4 regions of the Pseudarthrobacter scleromae genome follow, and region 3 is predicted to be linked to each of the others. Evidence: riboswitches for the same ligand, from Rfam matches in the RefSeq annotation. Region 3 holds a riboswitch; each other region holds the start of a gene.
The links. A riboswitch is a leader RNA that binds a small molecule or an ion and turns the genes downstream of it on or off. The one in region 3 is predicted to bind thiamine pyrophosphate.
Positions count from the first base shown of each region.

Region 1 (4,823 bases), on a different contig from region 3:
CGCGGACAGCCTGCCGTCCACGGCCATGACCGCGGTGGCTCCGAACAGGACGTCCGCCAGCAGGTGGGGTTCGGCCTCAACCAGCCCGCCCGCAAGGTCCCGGCCGGCAATCTGCTCGTGGACGGCGTCGGCCTCCACGTGCTCGTCGAAGTAGTGGGTGACGTCCGTATCGAATCCATGCCGTCGGAAGCCCCTGCCGTACAGGCGGTTGGGCTGGGAGGACGTCATCTCATAGATGGCCAGATGCCCCGTGATGGCTCCCCGCAACCGGCGGTTCAGGCCGAACAGGGACATCAGGTTCACAGCAGCGAGGGAGACCGCGGGGACGGCGTCCACGTATGCCCCGTACCGGTCCTCCATTCCCAGGCCCCGCATGGTGCGGGCAAAAAGGGCGCTGTGCATCCGCTCGGGCCGTCCACCGCCGTACTCGTCCGCCTGGATTTCCACCAGTGCCGCTTTCGGCCTGCCGGAGAGCCGCGGGATGGCGAAGGTGTGCGGGTCGGCTTCCTTCAGCTGGTAGATGGACTTGTGGATCAGGAATTCCTTGAGCTGGCCCAGGCTGGCCTTCCGGGCCACATACCGGGAGAGGCTGGGGCCGGTGTCGCGTGCAGCCAGGCCGAACAGGATGTCTGCCACTGCGTCGCTGGTGACACCGGGTCCGGCGGGAAGGTCCAGGTCACCGGCGGCGGCCGCGGCAGCCTCCCGGAGCGCGGCTTCGAACGGTTTTTCCAGCAGCTGGCGCACCCGGATCAGTTCCGGGGCCCACTCCCATTCGTCACCCACGCCCTCAAGGCCCGAGTAGTGGAGCTCGTAGAGGCAGAAGAGCGTCAGCTGGAGGTCGTCGTCGCCAATGATGTCCAGGGTTTCGGGAAGATGGCCGGCCACCGTCCGGTGCAGGGCCTCAAGGGCGCCCCCGTCCGTGCGCGGCAGCTCCGCGAGGGTGCTGAATAATGCGGCGCTGACGGGACCCCGTGCTGCTGGGATTTTCATGGTGCTCCTTCAGGTCTGGCGTGTGCCGGTTCCGTGCCCCCTGCACTGGGGGCCGGAAGATGGTGGTCAGCGGCCGCTGGTGCCGGGCGCTGGAGACGAGGCGATGCTGGAGGTGCCGGCGTCGGAGCCGTCTCCCGCAGCGGCCGGGTCTGGTCCACGGGCGAGCATGATGGCCAGGGCAATCATGGCCAGGCCAAGAACCAGGTGGAGCCAGTTGTCGGCATCGTTTGCGGGGAGGAAGTTCGCCGGAGTGGTGTCACCGACCAGGAGGCCGTACAGCCAGAGGATTAGGTAGATGACGCCTCCGTAGATGAGGAAGTTCCGTGCCTGCGGGTGCGAGCGCGACATGAGGACGCCGGTAAGTCCAAAGAGCAGGTGCACGGCGTTGTGGAGGACGGACACCTGGAAGATCCCGAGCAGCAGCGCTCCTGATCCGTGCCCGGCCAGGTGGAGCGCGTCATAGTGTGAGGTGACGCCGGGAATGAATCCCAGGATGCCGGCCAGGCAGAACACGGCGCCCGTTGCGAGCGCAGCCTTCTGCAGGCCTGTTCGGGCGCCTACCCGGCGGATGCTGGCTGACATGTGCTGTACTCCTCAAACCCTGGAGACAACATAGTAAGCATGATTACTAAATAATTGCTAAGCAGGCTTTGTATTCTGCCGGTGTTTGTGCGCCGGCCACTAGCCTTCCGGGCCGGCCCATGAGTAGGGGTTTGTGTACGGACCTCCGCGGCGGCCGTGGTCGTAGCCTTGCTGCCAGGACTTCCCGACGGCGGACACCAGTTCCGCCAGCAGGGAATAGTAGGGGTGGTCCGGGCCGATGAAAATCATCTCGTCCCAGGCTTTGTCCAGCGCCGCCCGGACCTGGTTCTCGGTTGCTGGACCGGTCACGACGCCCTCCTGGATTGATCACCCGCCACTGCGCTCGAATGTACTCCCGGCCTTGCAGGGGTGTCCATGCCAGGAAAAACCTGTCATCCCTGGCCGGCAGGGCGCCGCGCGGTGCAGGCTTTCAGGGCGTCACTCCGCGCCAGCCGACCGGAGGATGTCGCGGAGTGCCTCGACCACCAGGTCATGGTCCTGCACCTGCGGCAATCCGGACACGGTGACGGTTGCTACGGCGCCCACCCCGGTGACGTACACGGGGAAAGAGCCGCCGTGCGCGGCGTAGAGGGCCTGGTCGAACCAGGCGTTGTCTTCAATACGTCCGCCGCCGCGCCGGGCGCGCAGCCCCACCAGCAGGGAAGGAACCTCGTACCGGGCGGCGGTCCGCTTCTTTGCCCGGATCCAGTGCCCGTTGTCCGGCGTTGCCCCCGGCAGGGCCACGTGGAAGAGGACCTGCTCGCCCTTGGTGATGTCGATGGCGATGGGGAGCCCGCGCTCCTTGCCCAGCTCCACCAGGAGCAGTCCCAAGTTCAGGGAGTCGTCCAGGGAGAAGCCGGGAAATTGGAGCTCCCGGATCTCCGCCTCGATCCGGGCGATCAAGGCTTCAAGGGATCCCTCCGGCTGGGCATCGCGGGAATCCGGATCGTACTCGGTCACATCTGGTGGATTCGCAGTCATGGCCCACAATCTACCCCTCCCTGCGGTAAACTGGACCACGCCCAACAGGGCGGATATTTCACCAAACAGAATCATTCAACGACAGGGGAGCGCCGCCGTCGGCATCACTGGCCATGCCAGGGACCGCAGGTGGGCGCTGAGAGTGCGGACAGCCGCAGACCCTCGAACCTGATCCGGTTAGTACCGGCGCAAGGGAGTCGAGTTCTCGAAGTGCGCGCAGCGGCAGCAGTGCCGGTAGCCGCGTCCACTTTCCCCTCCTGTTCCTCAGGAGGATCACATGGCAACAACAGCAGTCAAGAAGCCCGCCCGCAAGTCCTGGCGCGTCGTGGACATCGTGGTGGCGGCCCTTATTGCCGTTGCCGGCGGCGTCATTTTTTGGGCCTGGTCCCAGGGGGCGGCCGCAGTCTCGGGACCCATGAACGCCGTCTACCCGCCCCTGACCGGCCTGATCGCCGGCGGCTGGATGATCCCGGCCGTCCTGGGCATGCTCATCATCCGCAAGCCAGGCGCCGCGCTCTTCTGCGAGACGGTGGCCGCCACAGGTGAACTGTTCATGGGCTCCCAGTACGGGGCGTCCGTTCTGTTCTCAGGATTCGTCCAGGGCCTGGGTGCCGAGATCATCTTCGCCATCTTCGTGTACCGGAAGTTCAACCTGCCCGTGGCACTGCTTGCCGGCGCCGCCGCCGGCCTTTTCTGCGGCCTGAACGACTCCTTCGCGCCGTGGGGCTGGAACATCGCCTACGCCGCCGGCGACAAGCTGGCCTACATCATCTTCACCGCCATCTCCGGCGCCATCATCGCCGGAGCACTGTCCTGGATGGCCACCCGCGGCCTGGCCAGGACAGGGGTCCTGAGCTCCTTTGCATCACGCAAGGCGGCAACGGAGCCCGTCTTCTCCTGATGGGCGCCCCTTCGCGGCACGAGGCATCCGTCGCGGTGCGTCCGGCTGCCGTCACAGCCCGCGGCTGGGGCTGGCGCCATGCGGGGCGCGCCAAGCCGGCCGTCCGTGGCCTCGACCTGGAGATCCGCCCGGGGGAGCGCGTGCTCCTCCTGGGGCCATCCGGCGCGGGCAAGTCCACGCTCCTGCATGCCCTGGCAGGGGTACTGGGGGACATAGACGACGGCGGCGACGCCAGCGAGTCCGACGAGACGGGTTCGCTGCTGGTTGACGGTGCCGTGCCCCGCGAGCAGCGCGGCCGGGCCGGACTGATGCAGCAGGACCCGGAGACGCAGGTTGTCCTCTCCCGCGTTGGCGACGACGTCGCCTTCGGCGCCGAGAACCTCGCCGTGCCCCGCGAAGCCATCTGGGCCCGCATGCACGAGGCGCTGGACGACGTCGGACTTTCCCACCTGCCGCTGGACCACCCGACGTCGGCCCTGTCCGGCGGGCAAAAACAGCGCTTGGCGCTGGCAGGAATCCTCGCCATGCGGCCTGGCCTGATTCTGCTCGACGAGCCCACGGCGAACCTGGACCCTGCCGGTGTGCTGGAAGTCCGCGACGCCGTGGGCCGCTGCCTGGACAAAACCGGTGCCACGCTGGTTGTGGTGGAGCACCGGGTGTCCGTGTGGAAGGACCTGGTGGACCGAATCGTGGTGCTGCAGCCGGGCAGCGCCACTGATGATGCCGTGCTGCTTGACGGTCCTCCGGACCGGGTGCTCGCGGACGCGCGGACCATGCTGGCGGCGGCCGGTGTGTGGGTGCCCGGGTATGTTCCTGAGACGCGTGCAAGGTCGGGCAACCCGGCTGCCGGCTCCGGCGGCCTCCTGCTGGCGGCCGAACACCTTGCGGTTTCCCGGGAACGTCCGCGCCGCAGCGGCTTTCGGAAGGTGCCCCCAGCGCCCGTCCAGCACGATATTTCCGCGCAGGTCCGGGCAGGGCAGGCGCTGGCCATCACAGGCGCCAACGGCGCGGGCAAGTCAACGTTTGCGCTGACCCTTGCGGGACTCCTGGAGCCCGTGGCTGGAAAGGTGTCCGCCACCCTGGACCTCAGCCGTGGCGCCGGGATAGACCCTTATAAGTGGAAAGCCGAGCAGCTCATCGAGCGGATTGGCACCGTGTTCCAGGAGCCAGAGCACCAGTTCGTCACCGGGAAGGTGCTGGACGAACTCCTGTTCGGTCCGCGGCACCTGGGGCACGGTGAGGAGCGCGTGGACGAGCTGCTGGAGCGGTTGCGGCTGACCCACCTCGTGGACGCGAACCCCTATACGCTGTCCGGCGGCGAGAAGCGGCGCCTCTCCGTGGCCACGGTCCTGGCGGCACATCCCCGCGT
Region 1 is NZ_BMKV01000005.1:56,215-61,037, forward strand. Features, by position in the region: gene IEX33_RS13545 (iron-containing redox enzyme family protein) at 1-990, opposite strand, end outside; gene IEX33_RS13550 (DUF4383 domain-containing protein) at 1,057-1,572, opposite strand; gene IEX33_RS13555 (hypothetical protein) at 1,672-1,881, opposite strand; gene IEX33_RS13560 (heme-degrading domain-containing protein) at 2,011-2,553, opposite strand; TPP riboswitch at 2,627-2,766, shown strand; gene IEX33_RS13565 (ECF transporter S component) at 2,831-3,454, shown strand; gene IEX33_RS13570 (ABC transporter ATP-binding protein) at 3,454-4,823, shown strand, end outside.
Region 1: linked by a shared signal. The riboswitch ahead of IEX33_RS13565 (ECF transporter S component) and the one ahead of thiD (bifunctional hydroxymethylpyrimidine kinase/phosphomethylpyrimidine kinase) in region 3 are both predicted to bind thiamine pyrophosphate.

Region 2 (4,823 bases), on a different contig from region 3:
CAATGTGGAGCGCCTGGTCAAGGTCCGTGGACGACGCCGGATCGATGGTGATGAAGTCGATGCCCGTCAGGTCATGGGACGGCAGCTGCAGTGCCGACACCGCGGCCTCGGCGTCCTCCACGGCATCTTCCGGGTAGTCGCCCGGCAGCTCAAGCTCCGTCCGCAGGGCGCTGAGTGCAGCCTCGAGGGCGTTGGTGTGCTCGTGGACACTGGGGGCCAGCCGATGATGTGACACGAAAATCAGCGTAGCCCGAATTCCGCGAATAGTGCAGGGAACCGCCCGCGGGATGCGCCGCAGATCCGGCGCCGCGTCACGGGCGGGCGGCGTCCAGCGCGTCGAGCAGCGATGCGGCTGCGGCTGCCGGATCGTCGGCTTCCGTAATGGCCCGGACCACCACGATCCTGCTGGCCCCGGCTTCCACCACCTGTTCCACGTTGCCGTGGTCTATCCCGCCGATCGCGAACCAGGGCACGCCGCCGTCGGACTGTCCCTGCCCCTGCGCCGCTGAAGCGGCGGCCGCATACGTCACCAGGTCCAGGCCGACGGCGGCGCGGCCGGGTTTGGTGGGTGTTGCCCACAGCGGGCCCACGCAGAAGTAGTCGAGCGCCGCCGGGCCGGCGGCCGCGGCCAGGGCGGCATCCACCTGTTCAGGGCTGTGGCTGGACAGGCCGATGGCGGCGTTCCCGTTCAGCAGCGTCCGGGCTGCCTTGAGGGGAAGGTCTTTCTGCCCGATGTGGAACACCGGCGCTCCTGACAGCACGGCAATGTCGGCGCGGTCGTTGACTGCCCATAGCCTGCCGTGGCGGACCGCCGCCTCCTTTAGGATCGCTAAAAGTTCCAGCTCCTCGGCGGCTTCGATGGACTTGTCCCGGAGCTGGATGATGTCCACGCCGCCAGCGAATGCGGCATCCACGAACTGTTCGAAGTCGCCCCTGCTGCGGCGCGCGTCCGTGCAGAGGTAAAGGCGCGCACTGTGCAGCCCGGCGCTGCCCTCCGCGTTGATAAAGGCGTCTGTTCCGGACGGACGGGAAGCGGCGGCAGGGGGGTGGGACACATTCATGGGAGCCAGCCTAATTCCTTTACACTGGGCTCGTACTGCGGGAGCCGCGGCAGCTGTCACAAAGCGCCGGGCTGAGAGGGCGTCAGAGCCGACCGCTTGACCTGATCCGGTTAATACCGGCGTAGGGAAGGAGACTACCGATGCCTGACGTGCATGCCGTAAGCGGCCCCCCGTCTTCCGGCTCCACAATCACAACCGACGTTGCGGTGATCGGCGGAGGAGCCATCGGCCACGGCATCGCCTGGGAGGCGAGGCGGTCGGGCCGTTCGGTGGTGGTGATCGACGACGCCCCCGGCTCCGGAGCCAGCTGGGCGGCCGCAGGGATGCTTGCGCCGGTGAGCGAACTGCACTACCAGGAGGAGGACCTCCTGGAACTCATGCTCGAAGCCTCCGCCCGCTGGCCCGGTTTCGCTGCGGACCTCGCTGCGGCCGCGGACTCGAATCCCGGATATCTTACGACGCCGACCCTCGCCGTGGGTGCCGATGCCGCGGACAGGCGGGCGCTGCTGGACCTGCGTGCCGTCCAGCAGGCCAACGGCCTCACGGTTGAACCGCTCACCATCCGCGAGGCCCGGCGCCGCGAGCCCCTCTTGAGTCCGGGCATTGCCTGTGCGCTGGATACGCCGGGGGACCACCAGGTGGACCCCCGGCTGCTGGTGGCCTGCCTCCGCCGGGCCCTGGCGGGGGGTGCCCGCGCGACCGGAAGCGGCGTTGCCCGCGCCGCAGAGGGATTCGCCGTGCCGGACAAGGCAGCCGGCCTGCTCTGGCAGGACGGGGCCGTAGCCGGGGTAGCCCTGGAGGGCGGGGGTACCGTGCTGGCCGGGGAGACGGTGGTGGCCAACGGACTGCACGCCCCGGGACTCACCGGACTGCCAGTGAGCCTGCACCTGCCGCTGCGGCCGGTCCATGGGGACATCCTTCGACTTGCGGTACCGGCGCACCTCAGGCCCCTGGTGACCTCCACCATCCGCGGACTCGTGCGCGGTGTCCCCGTATATATCGTTCCGCGGCAGGACGGAACAGTGGTGATCGGGGCAACCCAGCGTGAGGACGCGTTGGGCAGGGGGGCGGGCTCCAGCGCCGGGGCGGTATCGGCAGGAGGCGTATACCAGCTTCTCCGCGATGCCCAGGTGCTGGTGCCCGCGGTCGCTGAGCTGGAGCTGCTCGAGTGCACGGCCCGCGCCCGGCCCGGCACACCGGACAACGCCCCGCTGCTCGGAAGGGTGCCGCTGCCCGGAGGACCTGAGGACCTGCAGACGGCGTCTGAAATGCCCGGCGCCCAAGGGTCACGCCACGTGCAAGGGCTCATCATTGCCACCGGATTCTTCCGGCACGGCATCCTGCTCACCCCAGCTGCGGCCGCAATCTGCCGCGAACTCATGGACGGCATCGAGGACCCCCGGTGGGCCCCGTTCAACCCCGGCCGGTTTCCCGCTGCTCCCTCCCACCTGGTTGAAGCGGCTGCAACCCCACCCAACACCCAGGAGACAGCATGAATATCACCCTGAACGGAAGCGGCCACACCGTGGCCAACGACGCTTCCATCACCGCGCTCGTCAGCGAGGTCACCGGCCGTCCACTGGCCGCGGACGGCCGGGCCACGGACGGGCGGAAGCTGGGTGTGGCCGTAGCCCGCAACGCCCAGGTGGTGCCCCGGAGCCTGTGGTCCGCCACGGCGCTCGCCGAGGGCGACGACGTCGAACTTGTCACGGCAGTACAGGGAGGCTGACCACCATGACCGGAACCACCATTACCAACAGCCAGCTCTCCGGTGTCCAGGACCCCCTGGTGATCGACGGCGTCCCACTGTCATCCCGGCTCATCATGGGCACCGGCGGCGCGCCCAGCCTGGACGGCCTGGGCGCCGCACTCCTGGCCTCCGGCACCTCACTGACCACCGTGGCCATGCGCCGCTATTCGCCGGATGAGGCGGGTTCGCTGTTCCAGCTGCTGGTGGACCACGGCATCCGGGTCCTGCCCAACACCGCGGGGTGTTTTACTGCGCGTGATGCTGTGCTGACCGCTGAACTCGCACGGGAGGCCCTGGAAACCGACTGGGTGAAGCTTGAGGTCATCGCCGACGAACACACCCTCCTGCCGGACGCCGTGGAGCTCGTGGACGCCACAGAGCAGCTGGTCAACAGGGGATTCAAGGTCTTCGCGTACACCAATGACGACCCCGTGCTGGCCCTGCGGCTGGAGAACCTCGGAGCCACCGCTGTGATGCCGCTTGGCTCGCCCATCGGCACCGGCCTGGGCATCCTCAATCCGCACAACATCGAGCTCATCGTGTCCCGGGCCTCGGTACCGGTGGTGCTTGACGCGGGCATCGGCACGGCCTCCGACGCAGCCCTCGCCATGGAACTGGGCTGCGACGCCGTGCTCCTGGCCACGGCGGTGACCCGGGCGCAGAACCCTGCCCTGATGGGGGAGGCCTTCAAGCACGCCGTCATCGCCGGTAGGCTGGCGAAAGCGGCTGGTCGCATACCCCGCCGTGAACATGCGCTGGCGTCGTCGGCAATGGAGGGCCGGGCCGAGTTCCTGTAGGCCCGCCTTCTGCCGGCCGGCGCCCTGATCCCAGGAGCAGCAGTGGCCGGCAAAGATGCACTTCCCCCGGAACGGATCGACGAAGCCCTGGCTGAACTGCCTGACTGGCGGGCCGGCAACGGCGGGCTGGTCACTGTCTTCAAGATGCCGACGGCGGCTGCCGCACTTGAGCTGATTGCCGCCGTCGGACGCCTGGCTGAGGAACAGAACCACCATCCGGACCTCGACTGGCGTTACAACCGCGTCTTTATCCGTTACACGTCCCACGACGCCGGGGGACAGGTGACCGGCCGGGACCTCGCCGCAGCCGCGGCAGCAAGTGAAGCAGGGGCAGCGGCGGGCGCCAAGGCAGAGCCCGCAAAGTACGTGCAGGGGCATTAGCTGGCTGCACAGCGTTGGTTGCCCCCAGCAGAACAGTCGGGTCGCTGAGCGTCCGCGCCACCAGCCCCTGTGTCCTTAACCGGCGGTGGCCGCCACCCCCAAGGGGATAGCGGCCACTGCCGGTGGGCTTGAAGTGCGCTGCACGAGGTGCCCGGCAAGCCTCAGGCCCGAAGGATTGCCGTGAGCCGTTCTGTATCCTGGCGCGCACGTGAACGGCCCAGGTAGATGGCGGCCGCCGTTGCGGACGCGGCTCCGAGCACGATCGGCAGGACCCAGGGGATCCAGGTGCGTCCCGGCAGGTATCCGAATCCGGCGGCCATCAGGATGATCCATGCCAGGGCTGCCACGGCCACGGAAACCCCGGCGGGCACGCCAGCCCCGTACTTGGCATGCCGCTTGTCGTTTGCCCAGACAATAAAGCCTGCGGCGGCGGCGGCCAGCACAACGATGGTCAGCGAAAGCATGGTCCTCCTTGGGCTACGGGTGGTTCGTCAGCAGGCCCTAGAACTGGCCGAAACCTACGCGCCGTGCCTCTTCGGCCCCGATCTCCACGTAGCCCAGGGCGTTTCCGGGAACAATGATCAGGCGTCCCTTGTCATCCTTCAGGCGGAGTTCGCTGCCCTTGGTGATGGCAGCCTCCACAATCTTGGCTACCGAATCCGCATCCTCGTTTGATTCCAGGACAATTTCGCGGCCGATATTCTGAACGCCGATCTTAATTTCCACAGGGGCCTCCCAGCCATTCACGTTCGTTGGTTATGTATTATTTGTAGTCTAGGACTCTTTGGGGAAGCGAGAGATTCCGCGCCAAGCTAAACGGTAGATGAGGTCGCT
Region 2 is NZ_BMKV01000001.1:709,922-714,744, forward strand. Features, by position in the region: gene IEX33_RS03385 (RNB domain-containing ribonuclease) at 1-235, opposite strand, end outside; gene thiE (thiamine phosphate synthase) at 312-1,061, opposite strand; TPP riboswitch at 1,089-1,206, shown strand; gene IEX33_RS03395 (FAD-dependent oxidoreductase) at 1,202-2,557, shown strand; gene thiS (sulfur carrier protein ThiS) at 2,554-2,790, shown strand; gene IEX33_RS03405 (thiazole synthase) at 2,796-3,608, shown strand; gene IEX33_RS03410 (4a-hydroxytetrahydrobiopterin dehydratase) at 3,651-3,989, shown strand; gene IEX33_RS03415 (hypothetical protein) at 4,151-4,453, opposite strand; gene IEX33_RS03420 (DUF3107 domain-containing protein) at 4,491-4,715, opposite strand; gene IEX33_RS03425 (TetR/AcrR family transcriptional regulator) at 4,764-4,823, opposite strand, start outside.
Region 2: linked by a shared signal. The riboswitch ahead of IEX33_RS03395 (FAD-dependent oxidoreductase) and the one ahead of thiD (bifunctional hydroxymethylpyrimidine kinase/phosphomethylpyrimidine kinase) in region 3 are both predicted to bind thiamine pyrophosphate.

Region 3 (4,823 bases):
GCTCTCGCTGTGCCTCAACGCCGTGGGGTCATAACCCAAGTGTTGGCGTAAGCACCGAAGATCTAGAATACGCTAGTTTTGGCTTCGGCCGCAAATGAGGCTGGTTCCGGCGGGTTGTCTGTGATAGGCACCACAGCCCAGGTCCACGCCCTTACCTGTGCCCCACCATAGTACCGGCGGGACGCGCCACCAGGTGTCAGGAATGAATGCGCGGCGCGTCGAAAAAGTCCACTTCGAGGCGGCAGGACTGCCTGAACGCCGTCACCATGGCATCCCGGTCCCCCGCGGAAGCAGCGCGGCCGGCCCCGTCCACCATGGCAACCGCCGTGCGGGTGGCGGCAGCGAAGTCCTCGTCCGCGTACGTGCGCAGCCACTCGGCGTAGGGGTGGCCGCCTGGTTCCCCGGCAGCCACGAACTGGGCGTGGAGTGTTGTGCCCACCTCGGCATACAGCCAGAAGCAGGGCAGGACTGCTGCGGCCAGCACGGCGTAACTGCCCGACGCCGATGCCGCCGTCAGGTGGTCCACGTAGGACTTGGTCACGGGTCCCAGCTGCGGCTCAACGGTCCGTGTACTAAGCCAGGAGCGGTGCAGCTCAGACTCCACCTCCAGGCACTGTGCGGCGGAACGTGCCCAGAAGAGCTGCTCCTCTTCGGTGGGGGCCAGTGCACTGGTCCGCGCGAGCACCCGTGAGTAGCCGTTGAGGTAGATGGCGTCCTGGGCGAGGTAGTAGGCAAACTCCTTCTCCGGCAGGCTGCCGGAAACCAGGCCGCGGATGAAGTCCAGCGCGTAAATGTCCTCGAGGTCCTTTGCGGCGCCCGCCCAGAGCTGCGCCGCGAAGCTCCCCTTCCCGCGCACCGCGGGCACGTGATGGAAGTGGTGCACGGGCCCGTTGCCGGCCCCCACCTCCAGGGTCTCCGAGGCCTCCAGCGCGCCGGCAAGCCAGGGCTTGACCTCGCGCAGGGCTGCCTCCCAGTCCCCCACCCGGGCCTGGACCGTGGCCATGGCCGCCGACAGGGAGCATCCGGTGCCGTGGCTGTTCACTGTTGCCACCCGCTGTCCGGGAACCACCACCACGTCCCTGGACAACAGGCCTGCGGTGTTAACGAGGGCGTCGGGGCATTCGGCCCCTACGAGGTGCCCGCCCTTGACCAGAACCGTGGCTCCCGTGGCGGCGGAAAGATTCCGGCCCTGTTCCAGGGCGCCTTCCCAGGTCTCCTGCACGTCGCCGCCCACAAGCATGGCGAGTTCAGCCAGGTTGGGCGTGATGAGGTGTGCCAGCGGCAGCAGGCCGCGAAGCGCGGCTTCGGCGGATTCCTGGAGGAGCCGGTCGCCGCTGGTGGCCACCATGACAGGGTCCAGGACCACGACGGCGGGACGCACCTTTTCGAGCCACGCACGGACGGCGTCGATCACCCCGGCATCGCCCAGCATTCCGATCTTCACGGCGTCGATACTGATGTCGTCGCTCAGGGCATCGAGCTGCTGGGTGAGGAAGTTGGCGGGGGGAACGTGGACGCCGCGCACGCCGCGGGTGTTCTGTGCGGTGAGGGCGGTGATGGCGGCCATTCCGTAACCGCCGTGGGCGGCGATGCTTTTCAGGTCCGCCTGGACGCCGGCCCCGCCGGAAGGATCGGATCCGGCAATGGAAAGCACCCGGGGCGTGTCGCGGTACTCGCGGGTGGGGGCTGCAGACGCAGAAACAGCTGCGGGCCCGGGAGCAGGCGCGGGTGTGTCCTGGATGGTGGCAGTGGGCAGTGCAAAGGTGGAAGACAAGAGACATCCCTTCGCCGGTGCTAGCCGGACAGGTTCAACGGGTCTGGATCTCAGCCGGCTCTCTGCGCGGCACCCCGTGTCGGTTCCCCAGCCTAGCTTTTTTGCGGTCCACAGCGTGAAGGTGACACAGTGCGACCGGAGCGGGGTGGATCGCCGGTGTCCAATACCGGGTGTTCACGAGCGCTGCGGAACGCGCCTTAAATGACGGATGCCCGGCCGGCCACTGTCTGTGGCTGGCCGGGCATCCGGTTAATGCCCGCCCTGGGTTCGGGATTCCAGGAGCTCCGTTCCTGGCAGCTCCAGTTCCTAGAGCTCTGAGGCAGGGACCCCGACGCCGAGGATAATCGGGGCGTCCGGCCGCTTGTCGCCGGCCGGCTTTGAAGCACCCGCCTGGTCCGCTCCCGGTGCCTTGGCGGCGTGGGAATGCCCGGCCGCGGCGGCGGGAACATTCTCGTGCTGCTGGACCGAGGTCTCGTTGGCTGCTCCCTGTGCGCGGCTGGCACTGCGATTGCGGCGTGCCCTGCGCGGGCGTGACTGCTCCAGGGTGTGGTCGGAGTAGTCCTTCTCCGCTGCGGCAGCCACCGGCCGCTGCTGCGGCTGGACGTTGGCCGGTTCCCGCTGCTCCGGGGACGGCACCGGCTCGGGGGTCCGCTCCGGGGCATGAGCCTGCTGGGGACTCTCTTCAGCCCCACGTTGTACCGGCTGTCCAGCCGGCGTTTCGGCCGGCGTGCCGGCTGCCGGGGAGGGCTCGCCCAGGTGGGCGAAGGCTGCAGCCAGGCGGTCCAGGGTGAGCGCAGGCTTTGGCTGCTGCTCCTCTGCGTGCTCCACGAAGGGCAGGACGACTTTCTCCCCGCCAAAGGTCAGGACGGCAGCGGGCCTGGACGCATCGCCGTCGTGCTTCTCCGTTTCAGCCGGCACTGCGGGCTGGGCCTGCGTTGCCTGCCTGGCGGCGGCCAACTCGTCGTCATGCAGGTGGGCTGCATGTGCAGCCGCCGCGATGTTGGCAAGGGCCAGCCTGGTGGCCTCCGCTTTCGCATGCCGCTCGGCGTCCGTCGGATCAGGGTGGACCGTGTGGACGTGGACGGCAGCTGCCGGGGCTGCGTCCGGCTGCTGGCCGCCGCGGCCGCGGCGGCGCTTCCTGTCAGGACGGACACCGGGCTGGCTGCTGTCCGTGCGCTGAGCCTCGATGCGGTTGCCCTCGGTGCGTGCTTCCGGGCGGTGCTCGGAACGCTGCACGTGATGCTCGGCAGCCACAATGTTGGCGCGGCGGTGTTCCACCGGGTCATCGTGGGTGACTACGCCGCGGCCGGCGCAGGCTTCGCACTGCTCGCCGAACACCTCAAGGAGCCCCGTGCCCATGCGCTTACGGGTCATCTGCACCAGGCCCAGGGAGGTGACCTCCGCAACCTGGTGCTTGGTGCGGTCACGGCCCAGGCACTCCACCATGCGCCGCAGGACCAGGTCCCGGTTGGACTCAAGGACCATGTCGATGAAGTCGATGACAATGATGCCGCCGATGTCGCGGAGGCGGAGCTGGCGAACTACTTCCTCTGCAGCTTCCAGGTTGTTCTTGGTGACTGTTTCTTCCAGGTTGCCGCCGCTGCCGGTGAACTTGCCGGTGTTGACGTCCACCACGGTCATGGCTTCGGTACGGTCGATCACCAGCGAGCCGCCGGAGGGCAGGAAGACCTTCCGCTCCAGGGCCTTGTGGATCTGCTCATCGATCCGCCAGGCACTGAAGATGTCCTGGTCCTTGGTCCACTTCTCGAGGCGGCCCACCAGGTCCGGGGCGACGTAGGTGACGTACGCCTCGATGGTGTCCCAGGCTTCCTCGCCTGAAACGATCAGCTTGGAGAAGTCCTCGTTGAAGACGTCGCGGACCACCTTGATAGTGAGGTCCGGTTCGCCGTAGAGCAGCTCCGGGGCAAGGATCTTGGTGGACTTCGACTGGCTTTCGATGCCCTCCCACTGGGCGCGCAGCCGGTTGATGTCGTGCGTCAGCTCTTCCTCGGAAGCGCCCTCCGCAGCCGTACGGACAATCACGCCGGCGTGCTCAGGAAGGCGGTCCTTGAGGATCCGCTTCAGGCGGTTGCGTTCGACGTCGGGCAGCTTCCGGGAGATGCCGGTCATGGAGCCGCCGGGAACGTACACCAGGTAGCGGCCGGGCAGGGAGATCTGGCTGGTCAGGCGCGCGCCCTTGTGGCCCACCGGGTCCTTGGTCACCTGGACCAGGACGGTGTCGCCGGACTTCAGCGCGTTCTCGATGCGGCGCTGCTTGCCCTCAAGGTTGACGGCTTCCCAGTTGACCTCGCCGGCGTACAGCACGGCGTTGCGGCCGCGGCCGATGTCCACGAAGGCAGCTTCCATGGACGGCAGGACGTTCTGGACCTTGCCCAGGTAGACGTTGCCGATCAGGGAGTCCTGCTGGGTCTTGGACACGAAGTGCTCGGCCAGGACGCCGTCTTCGAGGACAGCGATCTGGATTCTGTCGTCGCGCTGGCGGACGATCATCTGCCGGTCCACGGATTCCCGGCGTGCCAGGAACTCGGCTTCGGTAATGACGGTACGGCGGCGGCCGGTATCGCGTGATTCGCGGCGGCGCTGCTTCTTGGCTTCCAGGCGGGTGGAGCCCTTGACGCTGGTGACGCGGTTGTTCACGGCCGGCTCGCTGACGGCGCGCGGGGCGCGGACCCGGGTGACCGTGTTGGGCGGATCGTCGTCTTCCCCGCCCGTGAGTTCGAGGTCCTGGTCGCCACGGCGGCGGCGGCGGCGGCGACGGGAGGTCACGCCTTCTTCGGCCTGCCCGGCGGCGTCCTCATCAGCGTCCTCGGCGGCGTCGCTGTCTGCAGCGGCGGCACTGTCGGCTTCTTCACCGTCACGCTCGCCGGCCCTGCTGCGGCCGCGGCGTCCGCGCCCGCGGCGCCTCCGGCGGTTGCCGGCGTCGTCCGAATCGTCCTCGGCGTCGTCCTCCTCGGCTTCCTCAGCTGCTGCCGGTGCGGGCCGGACGACAGTGCTGAGGTCCGGAGCCTGGAAGAGTACCGACGTGGGA
Region 3 is NZ_BMKV01000003.1:62,374-67,196, reverse strand. Features, by position in the region: gene thiD (bifunctional hydroxymethylpyrimidine kinase/phosphomethylpyrimidine kinase) at 197-1,774, opposite strand; TPP riboswitch at 1,764-1,861, opposite strand; gene IEX33_RS08385 (Rne/Rng family ribonuclease) at 2,081-4,823, opposite strand, start outside.

Region 4 (4,823 bases), on a different contig from region 3:
GCCAGGTCTGCCTGGTTCTCAAACAGCAGCGCAGTGTGGAACAGGCCGGCCTCTCCCCTGCCCGGAAGGTTCAGCCCGGGCGCGGGAGCCAGGTGCACAAGCGGCTTCTGCAGCCGGCCGAGGTAGATTCCGCCGTCCTGCTCGGCAATGACCTCCAGGCCGAGGGCGCGCTGGTAGTAATCGGTCATCACCTCCATGTCGCCCACCTTGAGCATCACGGTGCCCATGGCGAGGTCGGCAGGCAGAAGGTCCTGGCTTGCGGCTTGTGCAGTCATTGATAACTCCCGGTGCTGTGGGCCTTCCGGTCGGCAGCCCTTACACTCTTAAAATTACTTGAAGCTTCAATTTATTCCAAGTCCCGGGCCGGATATCTTTTCAGCGGATGACCCGACCGCCCAGGACAACGTGCGCCAGGCCATGGACCGCCTCCGGTACCTTCCGCGGGTCTTCCCGGCACACGACAACATCTGCCCGCGCCCCTTCTTCCAGGCCGTCCGCGCCCAGCCACTCCCGCGCACTCCAGCACGCGGCGTCCAGGGCAGACGCCATGGGCAGGCCCGCAGCATGGAGGGCCAGGATCTCGTCGGCGATCCTGCCGTGCCTGATCACGCTGCCGGCGTCGGTCCCGGCGTAGATCCGCACGCCTGCCTCGAACGCCTCAAGCACCCGTTCCTTCCGCCGTTCCCACAGTGAACGCATGTGCGCCGCATACCGCGGAAACTTGGGCGCCGCCTGGGCAGCAATGTCCGGGAACGTGGCGATGTTGACCAGGGTGGGCACAATGGGCACCTTCTGCTCCACGAACCTGGGCAGGTGCCTCGGCAGGAGGCCGGTGGCGTGCTCGACGCAGTCGATGCCGGCGTCCAGCACGTCATCGAGCGTCTCTTCCGCGAAGCAGTGGGCGGTAACGCGTGCGCCTTCGTCATGGGCGGCCAAGACGGCATCGCGGACGACGGCGGCAGGGAACGACGGCGCGAGGTCGCCGGCGTCGCGGTCAATCCAGTCCCCCACGAGCTTGACCCATCCGTCGCCTTCCCTGGCCTGTTTACGGACAGCTTCCACCAGGCCCTCCGGTTCGACTTCCTCAGCGAAACCCCGCAGGTACCGGCGCGTGCGCGCAACGTGGCGTCCGGCGCGGATCAGCACCGGGACGTCTTTTCTGTCCTGCAGCCACCGCGTGTCAGCAGGGGAACCTGCGTCACGGATCAACAGTGTGCCGGCCATCAGGTCCGTCCGCGCCTGCTCTTCGGCGGTCGGAGCATCCACCGCCCCTCCCACGCCGAGCCCGATGTGGCAGTGGGCATCCACGAAGCCCGGCAGCACCCATCCCGCCAGGATCCGGTCCGGGGCCTTTGCCGGCCGGCGGAACGTCAGGCGCCCGTCAACAGACCACAGTCCGCGCTGTCCACTCCCGGGTCCGGTCAGGACCGTCCCCGTGAACTCGATGATTTCTGCCATGTGCACCTCTTTCCTGCCCGGTCAGGCTAGCACCGGCAATGTGACAAGCTCCGAAAGAAAGGCTGTGGTAGCTTTCATCTTGACCACACGGGTGCCCCTGCAGGGGCTGAGATCGGGCTGACGCAGCCTGCGACCGTCGAACCTGTCCGGGTAATGCCGGCGAAGGAAGTGAGTATTCCTTGAATACACCAAATCAGCAGCTGAACCCTGCCCGCAACACCCCGGGTGCCACCACTGACGGGAACCCGCCCCCGGTGACGCAATCCCTGAAATCCCATTCCCTGGCCTACCTCGAGGACGCCGGGACCGGTATCCGTGTTCCCGTGACGGAAATCGCGTTGGAGCCGTCCCCCAACGGCGTTCCGAACCAGCCGTTCCGGACTTACCGGACGGCCGGTCCGGGGAGCGACCCCGTTCAGGGTCTTCCTCCTTTCCGCAAGGATTGGATCGAGGCGCGGGCAGACACGGAAGCGTACAGCGGCAGGGAGAGGAACCTGCTCGACGACGGCCGCTCGGCCGTGCGCCGCGGCGCCGCCAGCGCGGAGTGGAAGGGAGCGCCTCCCGTGCCCCGCCGCGCCGTCGAGGGACGGACCGTGACACAGATGCACTACGCACGGCAGGGCGTCATAACCCCGGAAATGCGCTTCGTGGCGCTGCGGGAAAACTGCGATGTTGAACTGGTCCGGAGCGAACTCGCCGCAGGACGGGCCATCATTCCCAACAACATCAACCACCCCGAATCCGAGCCGATGATCATCGGCAAGGCCTTCCTGGTGAAGATCAACGCCAACATCGGCAACTCTGCAGTGACCAGTTCAATCGCCGAAGAGGTGGACAAGCTGCAGTGGGCAACCCGGTGGGGCGCCGACACCGTCATGGATCTCTCCACCGGCGAGGACATCCACACCACCCGGGAATGGATCATCCGCAACTCGCCTGTCCCGATCGGCACCGTCCCCATCTACCAGGCCCTGGAGAAAGTCAACGGCGAGGCCAACGCCCTGACCTGGGAGATCTTCCGCGACACCGTCATCGAACAGTGCGAACAGGGCGTGGACTACATGACCATCCACGCCGGCGTGCTGCTCCGGTACGTTCCCCTGACCGCCAACCGCGTCACCGGCATTGTGTCCCGCGGCGGATCAATCATGGCGGGGTGGTGCCTGGCGCACCACCGGGAGAACTTCCTCTACACGCACTTCGACGAGCTCTGCGGGATCTTCGCGCGGTACGACGTCGCGTTTTCCCTGGGCGACGGCCTGCGGCCGGGCGCGACGGCGGATGCCAACGACGCCGCGCAGTTTGCCGAGCTGGACACCCTCGCCGAGCTCACGCAGCGTGCCTGGGAGTACGACGTCCAGGTGATGGTGGAGGGTCCTGGACACGTTCCGTTCCACCTGGTCAGGGAGAACGTTGAACGGCAGCAGGAGCTGTGCAAGGGCGCACCGTTCTACACGCTGGGCCCGCTGGTGACCGACGTTGCCCCGGGCTATGACCACATCACCTCCGCCATTGGAGCCACGGAAATTGCCCGCTACGGCACGGCGATGCTGTGCTACGTCACGCCCAAGGAACACCTGGGGCTGCCCAACAAGGACGACGTCAAGACAGGGGTGATCACGTACAAGATCGCTGCCCATGCGGCAGACCTTGCCAAAGGCCACCCGGGCGCCCACGAACGTGATGACGCACTGTCCAAGGCACGCTTCGAGTTCCGCTGGCGTGACCAGTTTGCGTTGTCGCTGGACCCGGAGACGGCCGAGGCCTTCCACGACGAGACCCTCCCGGCCGAACCGGCCAAGACGGCACACTTCTGCTCCATGTGCGGGCCCAAGTTTTGCTCCATGCGGATCAGCCAGGACATCCGGGACGAATACGGATCCGCGGAGGCACAGGCAGCCCTTGCTGAAGCGGCAGCCGGCATGCGGGGCAAGAGCGAAGAATTCCTGGCTGCCGGCGGGAAAGTTTATCTGCCGGAGCTGAGCGTTCCGCCGGGGCGGTAGGAGCCTGCAGGTTCCGTCCGGCTGGTCATTGGGGGCCGGCCGGACGGGCTCCTGTGGAGGGCAGGTTCGGGCGGGATCAGGAGGCGCGTGCCTCCACGCGGCCTGAGTCGCTGATGAACGAACGGATGATGCGGTCCCCTTCCGGGGAGTCGTGGGGCCGGTGGCCGCCGGCGGCCGTGCGGTGAACCGCCCCGGTCTCACGGAGGTAGCCGGCGATCTCCTCGTAGAGCGGCTCCCAGCCGCCGGTCAGGACGAGCGTGGGCACGCCGGGAACGATATGCAGCGGGGCTTCCCAGGACGGCGCCTGCAGCCGCAGCCGCCTGGCAGAACGCTTCTCCTCGGCAGTCACCGGCTGCTGCAGGTCGGTGGCATAGACCCTGCGGACGAACTCGCGCTGGAAATCCTCGTCACTGAGTTGATGCCGGGCGTTGAACAGGGGCTGCATCAGCCCGATGTGCGCCGCCGTGGCCGGCAGTTCAGCGGTCAGGGACAGGCAGGCCGGCTCCACCAGGGTCAGCGAGTACACAAGGTCCGGACGTTCGACGGCGGCCATCATGGCGGAGATGGCTCCTTGCGCATGCGCCACGACGTGCCCGCCGGCGGTGCCCCGGCCGTCGTCCCCAAGGGATTCCAGCAGGATGCGCGTGTCCTCCGCGAACGAGGACGCAGTGGGTTCGGCAACGGGATCGAAGCCGTGGCGGCGCAGGAACAGGGCATCGTAGGACAGGGCTATCCCGTGCTGGCGGGGCCAGGCTGCGGCGCCGAAGCTGCCCGCGCCGTGCGCGAACACTACCCTCTGCTTGAACATGACCCAACCCTATTCCACGGCACCGGTATCCCAACCAAGTAGCGCCAAGTGTCGTTATGAACGGTCAAAACGACACCTGGCGCTACCTAGCTGGGAGAGGGGGATGGCTACTTGCCGAGGAACTTGTCGAAGCCCTTGGGCAGGTTCAGCTGGGAGGGATCGAAGTCGCCCGCCTGCTGGCCAAAAGCTGCGCCGGTGGGCAGCGCCTTGGCGGCGTTCGCCCGGCGGGCCTCGGCGTCCTTGCGCTCCTGCGCGGCTTTGGCCGGGTTGCCGGATTTGGCCTTCTTCTTGGGCGCGTTCTTGGCGTTCTTCCGGGCACCGCCGCCGGCCCCCGGCATCCCGGGCATCCCTGGCATGCCCGGCATCCCGCCCTGGGCCATCTTCTTCATCATCTTCTGGGCCTGCGCGAAGCGCTCCAGCAGGCCGTTGACCTCGGAAACGTGGACGCCGGAACCGCGGGCGATGCGGGCACGGCGGGAGCCGTTGATGATCTTGGGGGCCACGCGCTCATGCGGCGTCATGGACCTGACGATGGCCTCCACGCGGTCGATCTC
Region 4 is NZ_BMKV01000001.1:1,029,173-1,033,995, reverse strand. Features, by position in the region: gene IEX33_RS04800 (VOC family protein) at 1-275, opposite strand, end outside; gene IEX33_RS04795 (amidohydrolase family protein) at 376-1,458, opposite strand; TPP riboswitch at 1,536-1,643, shown strand; gene thiC (phosphomethylpyrimidine synthase ThiC) at 1,638-3,461, shown strand; gene IEX33_RS04785 (alpha/beta fold hydrolase) at 3,538-4,269, opposite strand; gene ffh (signal recognition particle protein) at 4,377-4,823, opposite strand, start outside.
Region 4: linked by a shared signal. The riboswitch ahead of thiC (phosphomethylpyrimidine synthase ThiC) and the one ahead of thiD (bifunctional hydroxymethylpyrimidine kinase/phosphomethylpyrimidine kinase) in region 3 are both predicted to bind thiamine pyrophosphate.